Regions from separate parts of the Pantoea sp. nfd-35 genome, predicted to be linked through region 4. Evidence: predicted binding sites of a transcription regulator. Region 4 holds the regulator's gene; each other region holds the start of a gene.

Region 1 (5,802 bases), 550 kb from region 4:
CGCCCATTTTTATCCAGTCAGAGGTGAAGCATGACGCTGGAACACTTAATTTTGCAACGACTCGAACAGGTCGAAGCGATAATGCGCGAGCACGATCTCTGGCAGTCTGTTGCGCCAGACGATCACGCGTTCACCAGCCAGCAACCTTTCTTCCTTGATACGCTTCAGCCGCTGGAATGGTTACAGTGGGTGCTGATACCGCGCGTTCAGGCCATCATTGGTGCCGGGCAGCCGTTGCCGAAGAACGTCGCGATCGCCCCCTATTTTGAAGTGGCGTTAACGCCCGGGCAGCCCGGTCGTGCCCTGCTGGTGTTGACGTTAAAGCAGCTGGATGCCCTTCTGGAGGATGAGTCTGCCTGATGTTAGAGATCATTTATCAGGATGCGTGGCTGGTGGCGGTGAACAAACCCGCCGGTTGGCTGGTCCACCGTAGCTGGCTTGATCGCCATGAAACGCAGTTTGTCATGCAGACGGTACGCGACCAGATAGGCCAGCATGTTTTCACGGCGCACCGGCTTGATCGCCCCACATCGGGCGTTCTGCTAATGGGCCTGTCCAGTGAGGTGGGCCGCCTGCTTTCCCAGCAGTTTGAGCATCATCAGATGGAGAAGACCTATCATGCCGTGGTGCGCGGCTGGCTGGAAGGCCGCGATCGGCTGGATTATCCGCTTGTCGAAGAGCTGGATAAAATTGCCGACAAATTTGTCAGCGACCCCCGCGCGCCTCAGCCTGCGGTGACCGATTACGCCTCACTGGCAACCGTAGAAATGCCGGTGGCAGTGAGTCGTTATCCCACTGCACGTTACAGCCTGATTGAGCTCAAACCCAAAACCGGACGCAAGCATCAGCTGCGTCGGCATATGTCTCATCTTCGCCATCCCATTATCGGCGATTCGGCCCATGGCGATTTGCGTCAGAATCGGGGGGCGGCTGCACACTTTGGCGCAAATCGTTTAATGTTGCATGCCAGCAGCTTGTCGCTCAGCCACCCGGTGACGGGAGAACCCCTGGTTATTCGCGCCGGACTTGATCTTGTCTGGCAACGGGTAATGGATCAGTTTGGCTGGCAGGCCTGTATGCCGGATGTGCCACGGGTTGAGTTTATAGCTGGCTCAGGTCAGGATAGCGGGACGGAATAAAGGGGAAAAGAAATGGCGAAAATTGGTATTTTTGTAGGCACCGTTTATGGCAATGCATTACTGGTTGCAGAAGAAGCAGAACCGGCATTGCAGCAGCAGGGCCATGACGTAAGGATTTTTGAAGATCCTACGTTAGCCGAATGGCAAAACTATGCGAATGATGTCGCCTTAGTGATTACATCAACCACCGGTCAGGGCGATTTTCCGGATACTATTTCTGGCCTGTTCCATGACGTGCAGGACAAGCTGGGCCACCAGCCAGGGCTGCGCTACGGCGTTATTGCCTTGGGCGACAGCAGCTACGAGAATTTCTGCGGTGCGGGTAAGCGCTTTGATGCCCTGTTACAAGAGCATCAGGCTAAACGGGTGGGTGAGGTTCTGCTGGTTGATGCCACGGAACATCCAGAACCTGAATCCGTCACCACGCCGTGGGTTGAGCAGTGGGGCAAGCAACTCTGATAAGATCAAGGCTGCTACGCTGTTCCGCTGCCGTTCGGATTACACCGGCGGCAGCGGTGTTACGATAACAGGATTCTGCGTACAGCGCGTTCCGTCATTGCCCTGCGCGCTCCCGTTTCTCAGGTTATCGGCGCGGGATTAAATACGGCCAGCTGATTACGAATTCCCCAGCGATCTGACCAGGTTTGCTTTCTGCCACTGGCAATGTCCAGTATCAATTCAAACAACCGCCAGCCAACCTGCTCAATGGTTTCCTCGCCTGTTGCAATCGTGCCAGCATTGATGTCCATCAGGTCATGCCAGCGCTCGGCTAGCGCGTTACGGGTAGCCATTTTTATTACCGGGATTGCCGCCAGGCCATACGGGGTTCCTCTGCCGGTGGTAAAGACCTGCAGGGTGATACCTGAGGCGAGCTGCTGCGTGCCGCACACAAAATCGCTGGCGGGCGTCGCGGCAAAAATCAGTCCACGTCGTGTCGGACGCTGTCCGGGCGACAGAACCTCCACAATCGGGCTTCGGCCTGATTTGGCAATGGAACCCAGGGCTTTTTCCACCACGTTTGCCAGCCCACCTTTCTTGTTGCCCGGTGAGGGATTGGCGCTGCGATCGGTTTTGCCTTGATCAAGGTAGCGGTCATACCATGCCATCTCTTCAATCAGCCGCTGACCCACTTCCTGATTGATCACGCGCGGTGTCAGTAAGTGAATGGCATCGCGCACCTCGGTGACCTCAGAGAACATAACGGTCGCGCCGCTGCGCACCAGCAGGTCGGAAGCAAAGCCCACCGCGGGATTCGCCGTCACGCCAGAAAAAGCATCACTGCCGCCGCACTGCATGCCCATGACCAGTTCCGAGGCAGGGCAGGTTTCACGCTGGCGCTGGTTAAGCCGTTTCAGATGGCGCTCTGCGACCTGGAGGATCTCATCCACCATGGCGCCAAAGCCCACCAGCTTCTCATCCTGCAAACGCACAATATCCTCCTCATCCAGCGAGATGGGCTGCACGTCGGGCGAACCGGTCAACAAGCGCTCAGGTTGTAATTTTTCACAACCCAGACTGACTACCATGATCTCCCCGCCAAAATTCGCGTTAAGGGCCAGGTTGTGGACGGAACGGATAGGAATAACCGCCGCAGGCGCGTTGATTGCCACGCCGCAGCCGTAGAGATGATTTAGCGCAACCACGCCGTCCACATTGGGATAACGGGGCAGCAAATCACGCTCTATCATTTGCACCACATAATCCACCACGCCCGCCACGCAGTGAACGCTGGTGGTAATGCCCAACAGGTTACGGGTGCCCACGCTGCCGTCAGCGTTGCGATAGCCCTCGAAGGTATAACCTTCAAGCGGCGGTAAGTCAGGCGGCACGTTATTCGCCAGGGGCAAACTCTGCAAATCCGGTGCGTCCGGAAGCGCAATGAGTGATTCATCGATCCAACTGCCTTGGGCAATATCACGAACGGCAAGGCCAATAATTTCACCATAGCGCAATACAGGCTGACCCTGAGGAATGGCGGCCAACGCCACCTTATGCCCCTGCGGTACATGTTCGGTTAGTGTTAATCCATCTTTAAACGTGGTGCCCGCAGTCAGCCCCTGGCTGTTTACCACAATCGCAACGTTATCGTTTTCGTGAACTTTAATGTAAAGCGGTTGCTCTTTTGAAATGGGGTTCATCGCTCACCTTCCAGTGCGTAGCGCCTTGCTGGTACGGCGCATTCATTATGAGACGTCAGGTGTCACAGGTTCGGTATTTGCCACCGTCAGTATAAGAAGGTGTTACTGCCTGCACATTGTGCAATTGACCTATATTCGGCTGAGAGATGACGCGGTTTTATTATCTTTTTACTAAATCAAGTGAAGATTCTCACAAAGCCGCTTATCAACGCCTGTTTGGGCGTGCTTATTGTGACTTTTTACAAATAACGTGAAACGTCCCGCAGCAGTTTATGCATTAGCCCAAAAAATCATCGTTCATTCACCTTATTCCAGGGTGATGTTCCAATGCCTCACCCAAACCCGCTTCCTATACTGATTTCCGTTTTCCCGATCAGGTTATTCGTCACGACGCATTATCGGTTTGCCATTAAAAAAAATCGCCGTGTTTAACCTACATCTCTCTGATACCCAACGCGATGTGTATGCAGTCAGAGCGAATGTAGCTTTCGCTATATTTCAGGAGTGCATCATGAGTAGTTATCACCAGACAACGGAGGCGGTACAAAAACGGACGAACGCGCGTTACTGGATAGTGGTCATGCTATTTATTGTGACCTCATTCAACTACGGTGACCGCGCCACGTTGTCTATCGCGGGTTCGGCCATGGCAAAAGAAATTGGCCTCGATCCCGTGGGGATGGGGTTTATCTTCTCTGCTTTTTCATGGGCCTATGTCATTGGGCAAATCCCCGGTGGCTGGCTGTTGGATCGCTTTGGTTCTAAGCGCGTCTATTTCTGGAGTATCTTTCTTTGGTCGTTGTTTACCCTGCTGCAGGGGTTCGTGGACGTGTTCAGCGGCTACACCATCGTCATGGCGCTGTTTATGCTGCGCTTTATGGTCGGGCTGGCGGAAGCCCCTTCATTCCCGGGTAACAGCCGTATTGTGGCAGCCTGGTTTCCGGCTCAGGAGCGCGGCACTGCCGTGGCGATTTTCAACTCCGCACAATACTTCGCGACGGTAATTTTCGCGCCCATCATGGGCTGGTTGACCTCCGCGGTGGGCTGGGCGCACGTGTTCTGGTTTATGGGAGGGCTGGGCATTATTTTGAGCTTTATCTGGCTCAAAGTGATTTACGATCCCTGCGATCATCCCGGCGTGAACAAAGCGGAGCTGGACTACATGGCGGAGGGCGGCGCGCTGATCAATATGGATCAGAAAAGCGAGAAGCAAAAAGTCAGCTTCAGTGATAAGTGGTTCCAGATCAAGCAACTGCTGCAGTCGCGCATGATGATCGGTGTCTACATTGGCCAGTACTGCATCAACGCCCTGACCTACTTCTTTATCACCTGGTTTCCGGTTTATCTGGTGCAGGCAAGGGGCATGTCGATCCTTAAAGCGGGCTTTGTCGCCTCGGTGCCTGCGCTGTGCGGCTTTATCGGTGGCGTGCTCGGCGGGGTGATCTCTGACTGGCTGATGCGCAAAACCGGCTCACTCAATATCGCCCGTAAAACCCCGATTGTGCTCGGCATGTTGCTCTCGACGTCCATGGTGGTCTGTAACTATGTCGAGACGGACTGGGTCGTGGTGCTGTTCATGGCAACAGCCTTCTTTGGTAAAGGGATTGGCGCGCTGGGATGGGCAGTGATGGCGGACACCGCACCGAAAGAGATTAGCGGCCTGAGCGGCGGTCTGTTCAATATGTTCGGTAATGCATCCGGCATTATTACCCCTATCGCGATCGGCTACATCATTGCCTCTACCGGTTCTTATAACGGCGCGCTGGTTTATGTCGGTATCCACGCGTTCGTTGCCGTACTCAGCTACCTGGTGCTGGTGGATAACATCAAACGCATTGAGCTGAAAACACGCTAAGGAGCCTGCATGAATACGCAATCGACGCCCGTTATTACGACTATGCAGGTGGTCCCTGTGGCTGGCTACGACAGTATGCTGCTCAACATTGGCGGGGCACACAATGCCCGCTTCACGCGCAATATCGTGATCCTGACCGACAGTGCAGGACACACCGGACTGGGTGAAGCACCGGGGGGAGAAACCCTCTATCAGACCTTAATCGAGGCCGCGCCGCAGGTGATCGGTCAGCAGGTCGCCCGTATGAACCGGCTGGTGCAGAAGATTCATCAGGGGAATCAGTCCGCCGATTTCGAGACTTTTGGCAAAGGGGCCTGGACTTTTGAGCTGCGCGTCAACGCGGTCGCGGCACTGGAAGCCGCACTGCTGGACCTTCTGGGACAATGCCTGGGCGTGCCGGTCGCCGAACTGCTTGGACCGGGTAAGCAGCGCGATGAGGTGACGGTTTTAGGCTACCTGTTCTACTTAGGCGATCGCCGTAAAACCGATTTGCCTTATCTGACGGGTGAGAAGGCGCAGCATGACTGGTATCACCTGCGCCATCAGGAAGCGCTGAATAGCGAGTCGGTTGTCCGGCTGGCCGAGGCGGCGCAGGATAAATACGGTTTCAAAGATTTCAAACTCAAGGGCGGAGTGCTGCCAGGCGAACAGGAGATCGCCACCGCGCAGG
Region 2 (5,802 bases), 460 kb from region 4:
TGGACGACCGCGCGAATATTCTCATCGAGAATGGCATCGCGAATAGTCTGGTGCCCCGCCTGTTGCCCCAGATAGGCCGTAATTGCGTGGCCGGTATTCAGGGTGAAAAGTTTACGTTCCACAAAGGCCATCAGGTTATCGGTCAGTTCCATGCCCGGAATGGTGGGCAATTCGCCTTTAAACTGGGTTTTGTCCACAATCCATTCGCTGAAGGTTTCCACCGTGACTTCAAGCGGATCCTGAGTGCCTGCTTCAGAAGGGGGAACAATACGGTCTACCGCTGAATCCACAAAGCCGACGTGTTGTTCGAGCCAGACATGATATTCAGAAGGTAGCGCCTGTAGCACGTGCTGCTTAAGCTGGCTGGTTCCACGCACCATATTTTCACAGGCGATAATATTTAACGGCCGAACATTGCCGTTATCACTGCGTTTGGCCAGACCTTTTGCCACGCTGGCAGCGATGCGCTCAAGGATTTGCGGACCAACGGCAGTAGTAACGAGATCGACATCCGCGATCAGTCCAGTAATGTCGTCGCTGGTGCTGTTCACGGCGCTAACGCCCTTAACCACTTCAACTTTGGCCTGTTCACCTACCACATGCACGGGATATTCATGACGTGCATTAAGGGCATCCAGCACTGCCTGATTCACATCTGCAAAAATCAGCTCAATACCGGCATCTGCCAGCAGTTTGCCGATAAAACCACGACCGATGTTGCCTGCTCCAAAATGTAACGCTTTCATAAAATTGACCCATATCAAATAACGATGGGGCGGGCATGTCCGCCCCCAAAAAATGGGACGGGCACAACCGCCCCAGGGAAATGTCGGACCCGATTATGCTACAGCGGGTTTGCCTGATAACAGATCCAGAACATCCTGTACACTTTCTGTACGTGCCAGTTGTTCAATGACCTGCTCATCATCGAGCGCGTTCGTCAGGCTGGTAATCACCTGAATGTGCTCGTTATTGCGGGCAGCTATACCAATCACCAAACGTGCCACTTCATCAGGTTCCTCGCCAAACTGAACGCCGGCAGGGTACTGGCAGAAAACCACACCCGTTTTCAGTACACGGTCTTTCGCTTCAACGGTACCGTGCGGCACAGCAATCGACTCGCCAAGATAGGTTGGCGTCAGCTTTTCGCGCGCCAGCATGGCATCAATGTATTCGGGTTCTACGTAGCCGCCTTTGACTAACTGCTCACCGGCAAAGCGAATCGCCAGCTCTTTATTGCTGGCACTCAGCCCCAGGAAAACGTTGCTCTGGCCGAGTTTAAACAGGTTGGCATGGCTGTCATCGTAGCTGTCACCCAGCGTCTTCTGTACGGCTTCGCGGTTAGCTTCACTGCGATTAGCCGCCACCAGGCGCTCGGTCAGCGTGCTATAAAGTGCACTATCCAGGAAGTTATTTAAGGAAATGTGCTGGGCATGAGGCGCCTGACGGATGGCTCGTTCAGTAAGATCGCGATGGGTAATCACCAGATCAACGTCACCCGGTAAGGCATTAATCGCGCTGTTGGTGACCGACACGTTACTCAGACCTGCATCATGGACCTTCTTACGCAGGACACCAGCGCCCATGGCGCTTGAGCCCATACCTGCATCGCAGGCCACAATGATTTTACGCACATGGTCCAGATCTACGCTCATCGCGTCGCTCGCAACCGGCGCACCTGTCAGACTCTGACCTTTTGACTGCGCTTTCATATCACGCATACGCTGCGTCGCCGCTTCGATATCGTCATCTTCTTTCACTTTGCTGGTCTTCAACAAAATGGCAGAAATCACAAACGACACCGCAAATGCAGCAAAGATGGCGGCGATATTGGCAAAGTAAGCTCCTTTTGGCGTCATGGCTAATACGGCCAGGATAGAACCTGGTGAAGCAGGCGATACCAGACCACCGTGCAGTACGGTCAGCGTAAAGACACCGGTCATTCCGCCAAGGATGACGGCCAGCAGCAGGCGTGGTGCCATCAGCACGTAAGGGAAGTAGATCTCGTGAATGCCGCCCAGGAAGTGGATGATCGCCGCGCCCCCAGCAGACTGTTTAGCACTGCCGCGACCAAAAAACATATAGGCCATCAGCACGCCCATCCCCGGACCCGGGTTAGCTTCGATCAGGAAGAAAATTGATTTCCCTGCTTCACTTGCCTGCTGAATACCCAGAGGTGAGAAAATCCCGTGGTTAATCGCGTTGTTCAGGAACAGGATTTTTGCAGGTTCAACGAAGATTGACGTCAATGGCAGCAGGTTGTTCTGCACCATCAGGTTAACGCCCGTGGCAAGAATGTGTGAAAGACCTTCAACCAGCGGACCAATCGCCATAAAAGCCAGCATGGCCAACAGCATACCGATAATACCGGCAGAGAAGTTGTTCACCAGCATCTCAAAGCCGCTTTTGATTTTACCGTCAACCATACGGTCAAAGGATTTGATCGCCCAGCCGCCAAGTGGGCCCGCAATCATTGAGCCGAGGAACATCGGCATATCAGCACCGACAATTACCCCCATCGTAGTGATTGCGCCAACCACCCCACCGCGATCGCCACCGACCAGGCGTCCACCGGTATAACCGATCAGGAGTGGCAGCAGGTAAGTGATCATTGGGGCGACCAGTTTCGCCAGCGTTTCGTTAGGGATCCATCCTGTTGGAATAAACAGCGCGGTGATAATACCCCAGGCGATAAATGCGCCAATGTTAGGCATCACCATATTACTCAAAAAGCGACCAAAGCTTTGTACTTTGACCTTTACTGATGAGGACATAAGCCCACCCCTTGTTGAGACGCGCTGCAACAGGAGCGCGCGTTTGTTTTTGTTTAGCCACTACGGCGATTAGCCGTCAGTATTACTGTATGCAGGCGGACTTTATCACGCGAATAGTGGACTGCGTAGTGCACGAGGCTTAGTGTGATTTAGGTCACATTTATGTCGGGGGGATGGGGGGTTATTAAGTGACTTTTATCACAGAAATGAGCCATTACGGCGATAAGACGACGGATTTTTAGCCATCGAAATCGATTTATAGTGATTGCGATCACATTTATGGCGTTGAGCTTTGTTTGATAAATGAGACTAAGATCACAATTTAATTTAATGAAAAACGGGCCGGATCACATTTTGATCAGGCCCGTTTGAATGCGGAATCATGATTTCACGTGGCTCAGGTTAGGCGGTGAATGATCCGTCCCCTGCACGCCGATTATTGCAAATTACCCTGTACTGCATTTTTAGCCTGGCTCAGCGCTTGCACATTAGCTGATAAGCTCGTCATTAAGTCATTATATTGCGTCGCCTGTTCCTGAGTTGGGAACTGAACGCCACCGTTATTGAAACTGACGCGTGTTCCCTGAGCCTGCAAAAACTCACCTGTCTTTACAGCATCCTGGCTAAGTGCCTGCAGTTTGGGTAGCAATGGGATCAACTGGCCAGCAGGCTGCGTCACCACTTTGTCATACGCGGTATCGAAGACTTTTTTCAGGTCGTCGTTTTGCTTAAGCGCGCTTTTACTTTTATCTGCCTGCATTTTTGCGGTTTCCAGTTGCTGGGTAGCCACCGTCAACGCGCTGTTGGCCTGGGCCAGTGAGTCGTGGCGGCTCAGATAGTCCTGCGGCACATGAATAGCAGAAAGTTCATCCACCACCGGACGCATCCCCTGATCCACAGCTTTGTTCGCCTGCTGCGAGAAGCCATAAAGAATGGCGTAATCACCGGTGAAAGGACCAAAACTTTGTTTCTGATTTTCACTCAGGCTGGGTAGATGTTCACCGCTACGCATAACGGTATTTTGCAGAAAATCGATAAACGCTTTGCGCTGTTCGCCCTCTTTATCACCACATGCGGTAAGTTGCAGCACAAGAAGCACGCCAGTCAGCAAAATGCCGCTGCGTGCCAGGATACGGGAAATGCCTGAAGCCATGGGTTCAACTCCTGTCGGTAAAACTGGCTGATGTCCGGATAAGCAGTGGCCTAAAGAATAGAACAAAGGATAACGGCCACACAATGCGAAAGCGCGATGTAAGGCCATAACCTGTAAGAAAGTTTGCCTTAAGCGTGTTTAAGATGATGTTACAGGCTTATGGTGTCAGAAAAGAAGGCCAGCGCATCCGCGACTCAGGCTTTTTTGCACCGATAACGAGCCCGCGCGAAGGGAAGCTAACGGATCCGTAAGTATAGGTCATAAATAATTAACTCCATCTTATGTTTCGAGCGACACAGATGTTCCATCTGAATCGTTAACGTTAAACGTCCATTAACGAGTTGCCCTAAAATTGTTCGTCTGCATTAAAGTGGTGCAAACGCCTGCATGAACGCAATCACTGGCACGAATCGCACAAATTATCGTGTTCACTATAATTAAAACGTCATGTTGTCCTTCGATGATAAAGCTGAGTCCCTTTTCAGCGCTTCCGGCGCCACCTACGTCAGGGCTGGCAAGTGTTTTTTTATTTTGGCAGCAAGAAAGGCGTGATGGCTGACAGCACTCTCCAGCCAGTATGTGTTCAAAAAATGAAAGTCTGGCGCATATTTTGCAATCAACTCACAGAGCCGGTGCGGTTATCCTGGCCAGTTCATCACCTGATTGCCGGCCATAAAGAAAACGCGACCAGCGCTGTTGACAGACGCTGTGGTAACAAAACCAATCGCTTCAAAAGGTTAAGTTGCTTAACCATTTTTCAGAATTGTAAAGTTAAAAAAAATGTCTAATTTGCGCTGCAAATTGTCAGGTATCTATCCATACTTAGTCTCCCGGCATTTGTGGCATTGTGTTGACATGTTTAACAGCAATGCAGGTCAGGCTGTGTCCCATAAGGGTTTTCTTACAATAAAAACAAACTCTTAAGGGATGCAGCTTGCTTAATCCGGTTTCTGAGCCTGATTTCAGGTTCTTGTACCTTCTTTCACGTGATTCATAGTGAGTTTTAAGGAGTTCTCTATGGAGTTAAAAGACCCAATGTTTGAATTGCTCAGCAGCCTTGAGCAGATTGTTTTGACACGTGATAACAGCCCTGTAGCGCTGCAAACTCAGCGTCAGCCAGCCGTGCCAGAGCCACAGCGTTTACGCGAAATGGCAGGAATGCAGGTAGATGAGTTTGCCAGGATTATGGGCGTTAGCGTTTCTTCGGTTAAAAGCTGGGAAGCCCAGCGTACGCGTCCTTCCGCAACTGCACAAAAATTGATGAAATTACTTCACGCCAATCCTTACCTTGGGCGTCAGTTACTCGATTAAGTCACTAAGTCGTATCCTGGCTTTTGTTGGCGCCGGTCACGTGAGTGACCGGCCGTTCAATACCTCTCCCTGATGACAGGCTTCGTTAAACCCGTTTCCAGTCCGTCCTGTCGGTCAGCTAAACTTTGGCAAGATGTTAAGAACATTGCCAAACCAGCAGATGATGACGATAACACCAAATAAAATGACCACCGCCGGAATAACCTTTCCGCCCCAGACAGTGAATGTTTTATCGGGAAAGCGTTTTCTCGATTTTAATGCCAGCAGGGCAGGGACGATAACTGCCCAGATTGTTGCGCACAATCCTGCGCCACCGATACCGTAAATAAAACCATTCGGGAAGAGCAAATATAAGATGCCGGGAGGTAGAAAGGTTAACAGCACCGTTTTAAATCGTCCAAAGTGGGAATTATCGATTTTAAACAGATCCGCCAGATAGTCGAACAACCCCAACGTGACCCCAAAGAAAGAGCTGGCCACGGCGAGATTAGAAAAAACCAGTAAGAAAAATTCAATGACGCCGCCAGGATGCGTTCCCATAAAAGACTTCACCAGCGCGTCAAC
Region 3 (5,802 bases), 1.9 Mb from region 4:
ACTATTATGAAGAACGTCCCAAGCCCTGCATGGGCGGTTGGGGCGCGATCTTCCTGAGCGTCACGCCCGATGGCACCGCGCTTCCGTGCCACAGCGCACGCCAGCTGCCGGTGGCTTTCCCCTCTGTGCTTGAACAGAGCCTGGAGGATATCTGGTACCACTCGTTTGGCTTCAACCGCTATCGCGGCTATGACTGGATGCCGGAACCCTGTCGCTCCTGTGACGAAAAAGAGAAAGATTTTGGCGGCTGTCGCTGTCAGGCCTTTATGCTTACCGGCGATGCAGACAATGCCGATCCGGTCTGCAGCAAATCGCCGCACCATGGCAAAATCCTTGATGCCCGCCGTGAAGCCGACTGCAGCGACATTAAAATTGGTCAGCTTCAGTTCCGCAATCGCAGCAATTCTCAGCTGATCTATAAAACGCGGATTCTGTAATGCATTCACGCTGCCTGCAACTCAATGGACTGAACGTAACGCTGTGCCACCAGCCGGACGCCACCCAGGCGGCGGCGCTGGTCAAAGTGGCGGCAGGCAGCCATGACGAGCCAGAGCGCTGGCCTGGACTCGCGCATTTGCTGGAGCACCTGCTTTTTACTGGCAGTCAGCGCTGGCCGCATGATGGGCGGCTGATGAGTTGGGTTCAGGCGAACGGCGGACAGGTGAATGCTACCACCCAGGCACGCGAAAGCGCCTGGTTTTTTGAGGTCACCCCCGACAACTTCAGTGAAGGCCTGTTGCGCCTGCAGGATATGCTGAGTGCGCCGAGCCTGACCCGCGAGGCCATCAGCCAGGAAATCGCGGTGATTGATGCAGAGTACCGCCTGCTGCAGCGCCATGCTGCGGCCCGCACGGAAGCCGCCATGTTTACGCCAGTGACGTCTCCGGCGCAGTTTAAACGCTTTCATGTCGGGAACAGGATGTCGTTCGGTGACAACGTCACTGATTTGCAGGCGGCGCTGCGGGCTTTTCATCAGCGCTTCTTTCACTCAGACAACCTGACGCTGTGGCTGCAGGGCCCACAGTCGCTGGAACAGCTCACCGCGTTGGCGAAGGCGTTTGCCGCTGCGTTTCAGCCACGCAACAGTGCCAGGCGGCCCGATGCCCCGGTAATGCTTTCGCCCAACAGGGCGCTGGCGTTACAGCAGGAAGGGCCATCAGCACTCTGGCAAAGCTGGATTTTACCCGCGCAACTTCGTGACAGTGTCACTTTACTGCGCGAGTTTTTCCTTGATGATGCCCCAGGCGGGCTGCTGGAAACGCTGTATGCACGCACGCGGGCCAGCCAGCCTGACGTGAAATGGCTTTATCAGTCGGACGCGGACATGTGGGTGGCGGTCACGTTCGTCACGGAGGATCCGGCCGCTGTTCCGCCCCTGATCGCGTCCTTTCTTGAGGCGCTGCGCCATACCACGCCGGTGCAGCGGCAGCACTACTGGCAGCTGGCGCAGCAGCGCCTGGCCGCACAGTCCCCCCTGCAGCAACTTCAGGCGCGCGCGCTGGGCTTTGCGGCCGTGGGCGACTGTCCCGACCTGGACGCCTTACTGAACGAAATGCACGCCGCCACAGCGACCACGCTGATGTGCGCCGCCGAGGTTAAAGGTGAAACGCACAGGGTTCAGGGTTATGACCTGTCACTGACAGCCTGGCAAAAGCCCGTGATGAATTGCCCGCCCGTCAGGTGGACATTTTACCCGCAGCCGAATCTCTTGCCGCTGCGTGCAGAGCCGACCGGTCAGGCCGTGTTACCCCATATCACACCGGATGAGACGCAGGGCACGCTGGTGCTGCGTCCTGAACTTTATACAACATGGGCAGCCGGCGCGGCCTGCGAGCCTGAGTTACGCCCCGTGTTTGCGGTGCTGCGGCATTTTTCCGGCAGCGGAGAGTGGCGTGAGGTGCAGGGCGTCTGGCAACTCACCCTGCGCCTGCCGTCAGACAAGACGCTGCTCAGTGCGGCACTGGGGCAGCTTGTGCAATGCCTGATGCAGACACACAGCGTATCCACGCCGGTGATACCGGGCATTGCGATACGCGAACTGCTGCGCCAGCTGCCGCTCCGGCTGGCGACGTCACTCAATCCGCAATGCTGGCGTGCCGTCCTGCTCGGGGGCAATGCCGAACAGCATCGGCTCGTGTCCCGGCAGTTGAGTGTGCTGACGGTGAATTCACCTACGCGCCCTGAGTACCGCTGCGTAGGCGGTGAAACCTGTATTCCCCATCCCAGCGATGACAGTGCCGTTCTGCTGTTTATTCCCCTGGGCGACCCGCAGCAGCTGGCCGCACTTCGCGCGCTGGCGCTGATCTGTGAGCCGCGCTTTTATCAGCGCTACCGGGTAGAACAGCCGATCGGCTACGTCGTCAGTTGCCGCTACCATCGCAGTACGGATAGCGATGGTCTTCTCTTTGCGCTTCAGTCACCGGATTGTCCGGCATCGACCCTGATCCAATACTGCGAAGACTTTCTGCGTGACATAGCGATCTACATTGCCCAGCAGGCAATCGATCCGCTCAAAACGCCGCTTTTGCAGGTGAAAGAAGATGCACGTGAAGTGGCGTTACGCCAGGCGAATGGGTTGCCAAACCTGGAGGCGGAGAAGATAGCCGCACTCACTGAGGGAGAGGTGAAGCAGTTACAGCAGCATTTACTGACCGATCGGCACCGCTGGCAGATCCTGTATGCTAAAGGTAAGAATTAGAATAATCACACACTGATATTGCTGAATAATTTTGATTGTTTACGCCAAATCTGTTCACTTTTACTTCCTGCTTATATGGCTCAGACTCAAGGTGATGTCATAAAATAAGGAAGTAAAAGTGAAGAATGTAAAACGTTTCACGCTGCCACTGCTCGCAGCTGCTGCACTGTATGTTCCGGTTTCTCAGGCTGAAGCCATGCATTATCAACTCGACCCGCAACATACCTCTGTTGTGGTAAGTTGGGAGCACTTCGGCTTCTCCCATCCGACTGCTGACATTCCAGACACGACAGGTTCTCTGGTTTTTGACAGCAGCAAGCCTGAGCAGTCGCGCGTTGACGTCACGTTACCGGTTAGCAAAATCGACAGCCATGTTCCTGCCCTGACCAAGGAATTCAAAGGCGCGGAGTATTTCGACGTGGCGAAGTATCCCAGTGCAACCTTCCGCAGCACCAAAGTTATTGCCAAAGGCGATAACAAATTTGATGTTGAAGGGAACCTCACTCTGAAAGGCATTACCAAACCTGTGACGCTGCATGCCACGCTGAATAAGCAGGGTGAGCATCCGATGGTCAAGAAGCAGGCGATTGGTTTTGACGCCACCGGTACCATTAAGCGTTCTGACTTCAAACTGGACAAATATGTCCCAGCAGTCAGTGATGACGTGACACTGACTATTTCTACGGAAGCGTACGCCAAGTAAATTCCGTTACTTTTCCGGCCCGGCACCCAGGTGTCGGGCTTTTTTTTTGCAGCAGATTACGCCGCCGCCGGCCAGGCTAAGCGCCATTCGTCGTCCTTCCACTCACCCCTCGGCATCCTTTCGCCCTGCGACAGTACGAGCAAAAAAATGCATCTCATCATGGTGTTCCTGCGGATTCACCACGCCATCGTCTGTTTCGGAAATAACAGATCGCCTGCCGAACCTAAAAAAATGAGGTCAAAATCACAAATTCACATCGAGATTTTATTGGCAATGGCGTGATGCCGTATTGACAGAAAAGTTATTCCGATCCCTATATTTAACCTGTTGTTTTATAAAGTGAAGCTAATCGTCTTTCCTGAATCAGTAAATGTGATTTGTTTCACATAAATAAGCTGGTTCAAGGGGCTGTCAATATATTGCCTGCATAAATTCCTCTCGTTTTTGTGATCTCACTTGCAAATACCAGGCTGATATCCCGAAACAATAGCTTCAGACGCATTAAGCCAGAAGGATGTCAGGATGAGAATCGGAATGGTCATTAGCGGCGGCGACGTCACCGGCATTAATAATTTCATTTTCCAGATAGCCAGGATGACGCAGGCGGAGATGATATTATTTAACGGTGGCATTCCAGGCTTGCTGGATAATGTCTGCCAGGAAATTTCTCAGCGCGATTTAGTGGATTTTTCCATTACTTCTCTTCCGGTAATGCAGTCAGGCCGAACCGCGCGAAAATTAATTCGTAGCGAATATGAAACGATCGCCCGGCAGTTAAAAGCATTACGCATCGACGTATTAATTCTGGCTGGAGGCGATGGATCGCTGCAATTTCTGCATACGCTCAGTGAATTTGGTGTGAACTGTTTTGGCATCGGCATGACGATTGACAACGATGTCTACGGCAGTGATTACACCGTGGGCTTTTCCACCGCCTGTGAGCAGGTATTAAAAGAGGTGGCAAAGCTCAGAAACACCGGTCGGGCATTAACGGGCCGGGTATTTATGGTGGAACTGCTCGGCGGCTACTGTGGCGAATTGACGCTCCAGTCAGCGCTCAAATCCAACGCCGACTTTGCACTGATCCCGGAATGCCAGATCCCCACAAACGTGCTGGCAGAACGCATCACTCAGCGCCTCAGCGAACAAAACAGCGTGGTAATCCTCTGCTCAGAAGGTTACACACGGGAATATTCACCGGGCTTTCAGGGGGCGATTGACACATTAATTAAGCAGCTTGAACCGTTGATCGGCGTGCGCATTCGCAAAACGATCGTCGGCTATGGACTGCGAAATGGCGATCCCACCTGTGAGGAAATTTATCAGGGCACCATTATGGCAAGTGAAGTGGTTCGTTGTATTCAATCCGGAATGCGCAATAAAGCCGTGATTATTAACGGCAGTAATAAGCCTATTCCGATTGACTTAATAAGCATGAAAAAACGCCTGGTCGATACAGAAGGGCATCATTATAAACTCGCTAAACAACTGCATATATTGTGAGGAGAAAACATGCTGAAAATTTTATGTGTCTGTGGTTGTGGTCTGGGGTCAAGTTTCGCTATCGAAATGAGTGCGAAAGCCGTTTTAAAAAAACTGGAGATTGACGCCGACATCGATCACACCACGATTTCAGAAGCTAACGCATTTAAATCCGACATGATCCTGACGCAAAAAGCCTTTGCGGATGTCTTAAATGCCGACGCCACACCAGAACAGATTAAACGCGTAATTATATTAAATAAACTCACCGATAAAGCTGAAATTGAGCAAAAAATCGTGGCTTTCTTAAAAGAGCGTAATGTGAAGGTTGCTAATCATGAATAGTGTAATTAATTTTCTGGTTAAAGACTTACTGGGGCAGGCATCCATTCTGATCGCGTTTATTGCGCTAATCGGACTGGTCCTGCAAAAAAAATCTGCCGGCAAGGTGGTAGAAGGCACGTTTAAAACCCTGTTGGGGTTCTTGATCATGATGGCCGGCATCAACATCATCGTGGGCGCGCTGACCTTCCTTAACAGCATCTTCACCCATGGTTTTGGGATGCAGGGCTACATCACCGACGTGGCGGCGATTGCCGGACTGGCAAACCGCGAGTTGGGATCGGAAGTGGCCATGACGCTGCTGGTGATCTTCATCGTCAACATCATCATTGCCCGCCTGACACCGTTTAAATACATCTTCCTGACCGGCCAGGCGCTACTGTGGATGGCCACCATTGGCGCGGTTATCGGCTATAAAGCCGGCCTCACCGGATTACCGCTCATTTTAACCGGCGGTATTTTTGGTGGCGTGATGGCGGTCGTGATGCCAGCGCTGGCGCAGCCGGTGGTGCGTCGTATCACCGACTCGGACGATGTCGCGCTCGGTCACTTCTGCACCATTGGTTACCTGCTCACT
Region 4 (5,802 bases):
CTGGAAGCAGGCTTGCGCGTACCCGAGGATTTGGCTGTGGTCGGGTTTGACGGTATTCCCTTTACCGGCAGCCTGAATCCGCCTTTGACCACCATAGAGCAACCGATGAATGAGCTGGGCGCCCGCAGCGTACAGTTGCTGCTGAAAAAAATCCGTCAGCCCCATGCGCCGGTTGTCAGGGAGGTGCTGCCCTGGAAGCGCCTGGAACGCGCCTCCAGTTAACGTCAGCGCCAGATGAGCAGTACGCAGGCTGCGGTTAACAGCCCCATACTGAGGTTAAATATCTTCCACGCGCGCGGACTGCGTAAAACACGGCCAATCATCGCGCCAAACCCCATCCAGATGATGCCCGCGACCAGATTGACCATCACCATCCCTACGCTGATTAACAGGACAGAGCGGCGATATCCGGCACCGGCCAGGCTAAAGCTGGCTATCGCCCCCAAGGCCATTAACCAGGCTTTGGGATTGATCAACTGCAACAATCCTCCCTGCCAGAAGGGCATGGGCGCGACCGGTGCCGCATCGGTCTCCAGCTTTTCGTATGCGGCGGTCGCAATTTTCCATGCCAGCCACAGAAGATAGAGGCTCCCGGCAACTTTCAGGATAAGGTGCAGTGAGGGATAGAGCAGGATCAATCCCCCTACGCCAAACGCCACCATCAGTAGCATCAGTTGCATACCAATCATGATGCCGACCATTAACGGAAGGGTTCGGAAAAAGCCAAAGTTGGCGCCCGAGGCGGTGAGTAACATATTATTAGGTCCGGGTGTAATCGCCGCGACCCAGAGAAACCCTAACATTGATAAAAAAAGACTGAGTTCCATTAATCCGGGTTCTCCCTCCATTATGTGAAAACTTATCGAAGCTAACAGTGTGATATGGAACAGACAAGCCTTTACAACATGAAATTTTCGGGCCCGGACGGCGCGGCGTTCAGCCCCATGCGCGGCCTGACCAATCCGCATGTGCAAACCATACTGCCGCGCCTGTTCCGCCGTACTCTAGCGTTAACGCCTCACTGGCAGCGGCTGGATTTACCCGATGGTGATTTTGTCGATCTGGCCTGGAGTGAAGATCCACAGTTTGCCGCGCATAAACCACGCGTGGTGCTGTTTCATGGTCTGGAAGGAAGCTTCCACAGTCCCTACATCCATGGCCTGATGCAAGTCTGCAGGCAACGTGGCTGGCTGGCCGTAGTGATGCATTTTCGCGGCTGTAGCGGCGAGCCGAACAGGCTAAACCGGATTTACCACTCCGGCGAGACGGAAGATGCACGCTTTTTCCTGACCTGGCTGAAGGCCCGCTGGGGACAGGTTCCTACTGCAGCTGTGGGGTTTTCGCTGGGCGGGAATATGCTGGGTTGCCTGCTGGGCCAACAGGGCAGTGACGTTGCGCTGGATGCCGGCGTTATCGTTTCGGCACCCTTGATGCTTGAACCCTGTAGCGCCCGACTGGAACGCGGGTTTTCCCAAATTTATCAGCGTTACCTGCTGAGCCAGCTTAAAAAGAATGCCAGGCGCAAGCTGCACGCATGGCCCGACACCTTACCGGTCAATCTCAGTCAGCTGAATGCCCTGCGTCGCCTGCGTGATTTTGACGACGCCATCACGGCCCGGGCGCATGGCTTTGCCGACGCCACGGACTATTATCGCCGTGCCAGCGCCCTGCCGTTGCTGAGATCGGTGACAAAACCGTTGCTGATTATCCATGCAAAAGATGACCCCTTTATGAGCGATGAGGTGATCCCGCAGAATGACCAGTTATCTGCCACTATTACCTATCAGCTGACAACACACGGTGGTCATGTTGGATTTGTGAGTGGTACCCTGCGTCAGCCTGAATTGTGGCTGGAACAGCGCGTGCCGCAGTGGATTTCCCCTTATCTGGATAGCTAACCCTGTGATTATTCCCTGGCAACAGGTTTCTCCCGAAACCCTTGAAAACGTTATTGAAGCCTTTGTTCTGCGCGAAGGTACCGACTACGGCGAACAGGAACTCAGCCTGACCGAAAAAGTCGCCAATGTGCGACGCCAGCTGCAGCAAGGTGAAGTCGTGCTGGTCTGGTCTGAGCTTCACGAATCGGTCAACATCATGCGCAAAAGTGAGTTCCGTGGCTGATGCACAGAACGAAAAATCGTGCTAACAATGCTCATCGCCTGATTTCACAGGGAGTTTCACTATGTCGGCACGTCATCCGATTATCGCGGTAACAGGTTCCAGCGGTGCCGGAACCACTACCACCAGCCTCGCATTCCGTAAAATTTTTCAGCAACTCAATTTGCACGCGGCCGAGCTGGAAGGAGACAGTTTCCACCGATTTACCCGGCCTGAAATGGATATGGCTATCCGTAAGGCGCGCGATCTGGGTCGCCATATCAGCTACTTTGGCCCGGAGGCGAATGATTTCGGTCTGCTGGAGCAGACCTTTGTTGAATACGGTGATCAGGGCAAGGGCCAGTCACGTAAATACCTGCATACCTACGACGAAGCGGTGCCCTGGAATCAGGTGCCAGGTACCTTTACCCCGTGGCAGCCGCTGCCACCGGATACGGACGTGCTGTTTTATGAAGGACTGCACGGCGGCGTCGTGACGGCTCAGCACAACGTCGCTGAAAAAGTGGATTTACTGGTCGGCGTCGTCCCCATCGTTAACCTGGAGTGGATTCAGAAGCTGGTACGCGATACCGGTGAACGCGGTCATTCGCGTGAAGCCGTAATGGATTCGGTGGTGCGCTCAATGGAAGATTACATCAATTTCATTACGCCGCAGTTCTCACGCACCCATATTAACTTTCAGCGGGTTCCAACCGTCGACACCTCTAACCCCTTTGCGGCACGCACCATTCCTTCACTGGATGAAAGTTTTGTCGTCATCCACTTTCAGGGGCTGGAAGATATTGATTTTCCCTACCTACTGGCCATGCTGCAGGGATCGTTTATTTCCAATATCAACACGCTGGTTGTACCTGGCGGGAAAATGGGGCTGGCGATGGAATTAATTATGGCACCGCTGGTAAAACGGCTCATGGAAGGCAAACGCATTGAATAAAATCAGAGGCCGCGCTGGCCTCTGAATAATTACAGCTCGATAACTTCGTAACTGTGGGTAATTTCCACCCCTTTGCCTAACATAATGGCAACCGAGCAATACTTCTCAGCTGAAAGGTCGACCGCACGCGCGACGGCTTTATCTGAAAGTGCTTTTCCACTGACGATAAAATGCAGGTTGATGCGGGTAAAGATGCGAGGCGCTTCTTCCCGACGTTCTGATTCGAGTTTTACTTCGCAATCAGCCACATCGTTGCGACCTTTTTGCAAAATTGATACCACATCAATGGCGCTGCATCCGCCGGCCGCCATCAGCACCATTTCCATAGGGCTGGGCGCTTTATCGCCGGAATTGCCGTCCATTAAGACCTGATGTCCGGACGAAGACTCGCCGAGGAATGTTAACCCTTCAACCCATTTGACTCTTGCCTGCATAATCTGGCCCCCAGAATGCCCTGTTTTTGCGTCAGAGTACGCTTTTGCCTGGTAAACAGCAATCCGGAGAAATCAGCCTTATTGCTGAAGCGAGACAACACAAGACAGTCGGCGAAAGCTGTGCTACAAACAGTGCTGAAAATATTTTTCGTCATCCGAAGACGAAGCCGGGAAGAATGATGCGCTCTGCGCAAATGCAGCCCGAATAATTTCCTGAATGGAAACACGCTTAACGCTTTCATCGCCTGGCAGGGAAACTGAGCCCTGTATTTTGGGCACGATTACAATAGAGGATAATAGCGAATGGTTCTCGGCAAACCGCAAACAGACCCTACACTTGAATGGTTCCTGTCCCATTGCCATATTCACAAGTATCCATCCAAAAGTACGCTGATTCACCAAGGTGAAAAAGCCGAAACGCTTTACTACATCGTGAAAGGTTCCGTCGCGGTACTGATTAAGGATGAAGAAGGCAAAGAGATGATTCTTTCTTATCTGAATCAAGGCGATTTTATTGGTGAGCTTGGCCTGTTTGAAGAAGGTCAGGAGCGCAGCGCCTGGGTACGTGCGAAAACTGCGTGCGAAGTGGCAGAGATTTCCTACAAGAAATTCCGTCAGCTCATCCAGGTTAACCCGGATATTTTGATGCGTCTTTCTTCTCAGATGGCTCGCCGTCTGCAGGTGACGTCAGAAAAAGTGGGAAATCTCGCTTTCCTGGATGTGACCGGACGCATTGCACAAACGTTGCTTAATCTGGCTAAACAGCCAGATGCCATGACGCATCCTGACGGCATGCAAATTAAAATTACTCGTCAGGAAATTGGCCAAATCGTTGGTTGTTCACGTGAAACCGTGGGCCGTATTTTGAAGATGCTGGAAGATCAGAACCTGATCTCCGCACACGGCAAAACCATCGTTGTTTACGGCACACGCTAAGCCTGACTGTTCACGGCGTGATGGCGACATTATGCCGTGAATGTCTTGTGTTGAGCCGATGTGGCGAAGAATAATCTATCACCCCGAAGTTAACTATGCGCTGCGCCAGACGCTGGTGTTGTGCCTTCCCGTAGCGCTCGGCTGGCTGTTCGGCGATCTGCAAAAAGGATTGCTGTTCTCATTGGTTCCCGCCTGCTGCAACATTGCCGGTCTGGACACGCCCCACAAACGCTTCTTTAAACGCCTGATCATCGGCGGCAGCCTGTTTGCCCTTGGCAGTTTACTGATGCAGTGGCTGCTGCTTAAAGACGTGCCGCTGCCGCTCATCCTGTTTGCCCTGCCTTTGCTGCTTGGCGTCACCGGAGAGATCAGTCCGCTGCACGCCCGACTGCTGCCCGGCACGTTAATCGCGTCAATTTTTACCCTCAGCCTGATTGGCCGTATGCCCATTTACGTTCCGCCCCTGCTCTATATCGGTGGAACGCTCTGGTATGGCCTGTTCAACTGGTTTTGGTTCTGGCTGTGGAAAGAGCAGCCGATGCGCGAAAGCCTGAGCCTGATCTACCGTGAGCTGGCAAATTACTGTGACGCCAAGTACAGCTTATTGACGCAGCTGACCGATCCGGAAAAAGCCCTGCCGCCCCTGCTGGCGCGTCAGCAAAAAGCGATCGATCTGATCAACACCTGCTATCAGCAAATGCATATGCTGTCTGCGAGTCGCGATCACAGCCACAAACGCCTGACCCGGGCGTTTCAGGTAGCACTGGATCTGCAGGAGCATATCTCCGTCAGCCTGCATCAGCCGGAAGAGGTCCAGAAGCTGGTCGAGCAAAGCCATGCTGAAGCCGTCATCCGCTGGAACGCCAGAACGATTTCAGCCCGGCTGCGCGCGCTGGCCGACGATATTCTGTATCACCAACTCTCTGGTCGTTTCGATATGGACAAGCAGTTGGGTGCGCTGGAGAAAATCGCCCTTCAGCATCCGGACAATCCGGTGGGTAACTTCTGTCTCTATCATTTCAGCCGTATCGCCCGGGTGCTTCGAACCCAAAAGCCGCTTTATCAACGCGACCTGATGGCCGATCGCCAGCGTCGTTTACCGCTGCTGCCCGCGTTGCGGAGCTATCTGTCGCTGCGGTCTTCCGCACTGCGAACGGCCGGGCGTTTTTCCGTCATGCTGATGCTGGGCAGCGCCCTGGCCGTGTTCTTTTCGATTCCTAAGCCCTACTGGATTTTGATGACCATCATGTTTGTCAGCCAGAGCAACTACAGCGCAACCCGCGTACGTATTCAGCACCGGGCCCTGGGAACCTTTGCCGGACTGGCTATCGCGGCGGCGTCGCTACGCCTGGATGTGCCTGAACCGCTGGTGCTGAGCAT

Evidence for each region. Region 4 encodes CRP, which controls carbon source genes, mostly activating them, when cyclic AMP is high. Its sites were predicted from a motif close to ATGTGANNNNNNTCACAT; they were not measured.
Region 1: the regulator CRP is predicted to act here: its motif matches at 3,456-3,473, upstream of garD (galactarate dehydratase).
Region 2: the regulator CRP is predicted to act here: its motif matches at 2,917-2,934, upstream of P9J57_RS20275 (PTS mannitol transporter subunit IICBA).
Region 3: the regulator CRP is predicted to act here: its motif matches at 3,772-3,789, upstream of P9J57_RS10915 (6-phosphofructokinase).

What each region holds. Positions count from the first base shown of each region.
Region 1 is NZ_CP122403.1:975,734-981,535, forward strand. It holds gene P9J57_RS04670 (YqcC family protein) at 31-360, shown strand; gene truC (tRNA pseudouridine(65) synthase TruC) at 360-1,139, shown strand; gene P9J57_RS04680 (flavodoxin) at 1,152-1,598, shown strand; gene garD (galactarate dehydratase) at 1,718-3,277, opposite strand; gene P9J57_RS04690 (MFS transporter) at 3,789-5,132, shown strand; gene P9J57_RS04695 (enolase C-terminal domain-like protein) at 5,142-5,802, shown strand, end outside.
Region 2 is NZ_CP122403.1:4,389,223-4,395,024, reverse strand. It holds gene mtlD (mannitol-1-phosphate 5-dehydrogenase) at 1-746, opposite strand, end outside; gene P9J57_RS20275 (PTS mannitol transporter subunit IICBA) at 840-2,774, opposite strand; gene P9J57_RS20270 (DUF3053 domain-containing protein) at 3,211-3,927, opposite strand; gene P9J57_RS20265 (HTH-type transcriptional regulator) at 4,945-5,238, shown strand; gene tnaB (low affinity tryptophan permease TnaB) at 5,353-5,802, opposite strand, start outside.
Region 3 is NZ_CP122403.1:2,345,866-2,351,667, reverse strand. It holds gene pqqE (pyrroloquinoline quinone biosynthesis protein PqqE) at 1-437, shown strand, start outside; gene pqqF (pyrroloquinoline quinone biosynthesis protein PqqF) at 437-2,698, shown strand; gene P9J57_RS10925 (YceI family protein) at 2,817-3,401, shown strand; gene P9J57_RS10920 (hypothetical protein) at 3,432-3,683, shown strand; gene P9J57_RS10915 (6-phosphofructokinase) at 3,924-4,904, shown strand; gene P9J57_RS10910 (PTS sugar transporter subunit IIB) at 4,914-5,228, shown strand; gene P9J57_RS10905 (PTS sugar transporter subunit IIC) at 5,221-5,802, shown strand, end outside.
Region 4 is NZ_CP122403.1:429,890-435,691, reverse strand. It holds gene P9J57_RS01985 (LacI family DNA-binding transcriptional regulator) at 1-222, shown strand, start outside; gene P9J57_RS01980 (LysE family translocator) at 225-827, opposite strand; gene P9J57_RS01975 (hydrolase) at 882-1,898, shown strand; gene P9J57_RS01970 (YheU family protein) at 1,903-2,121, shown strand; gene P9J57_RS01965 (phosphoribulokinase) at 2,183-3,052, shown strand; gene P9J57_RS01960 (OsmC family protein) at 3,082-3,486, opposite strand; gene crp (cAMP-activated global transcriptional regulator CRP) at 3,790-4,422, shown strand; gene P9J57_RS01950 (YccS/YhfK family putative transporter) at 4,481-5,802, shown strand, end outside.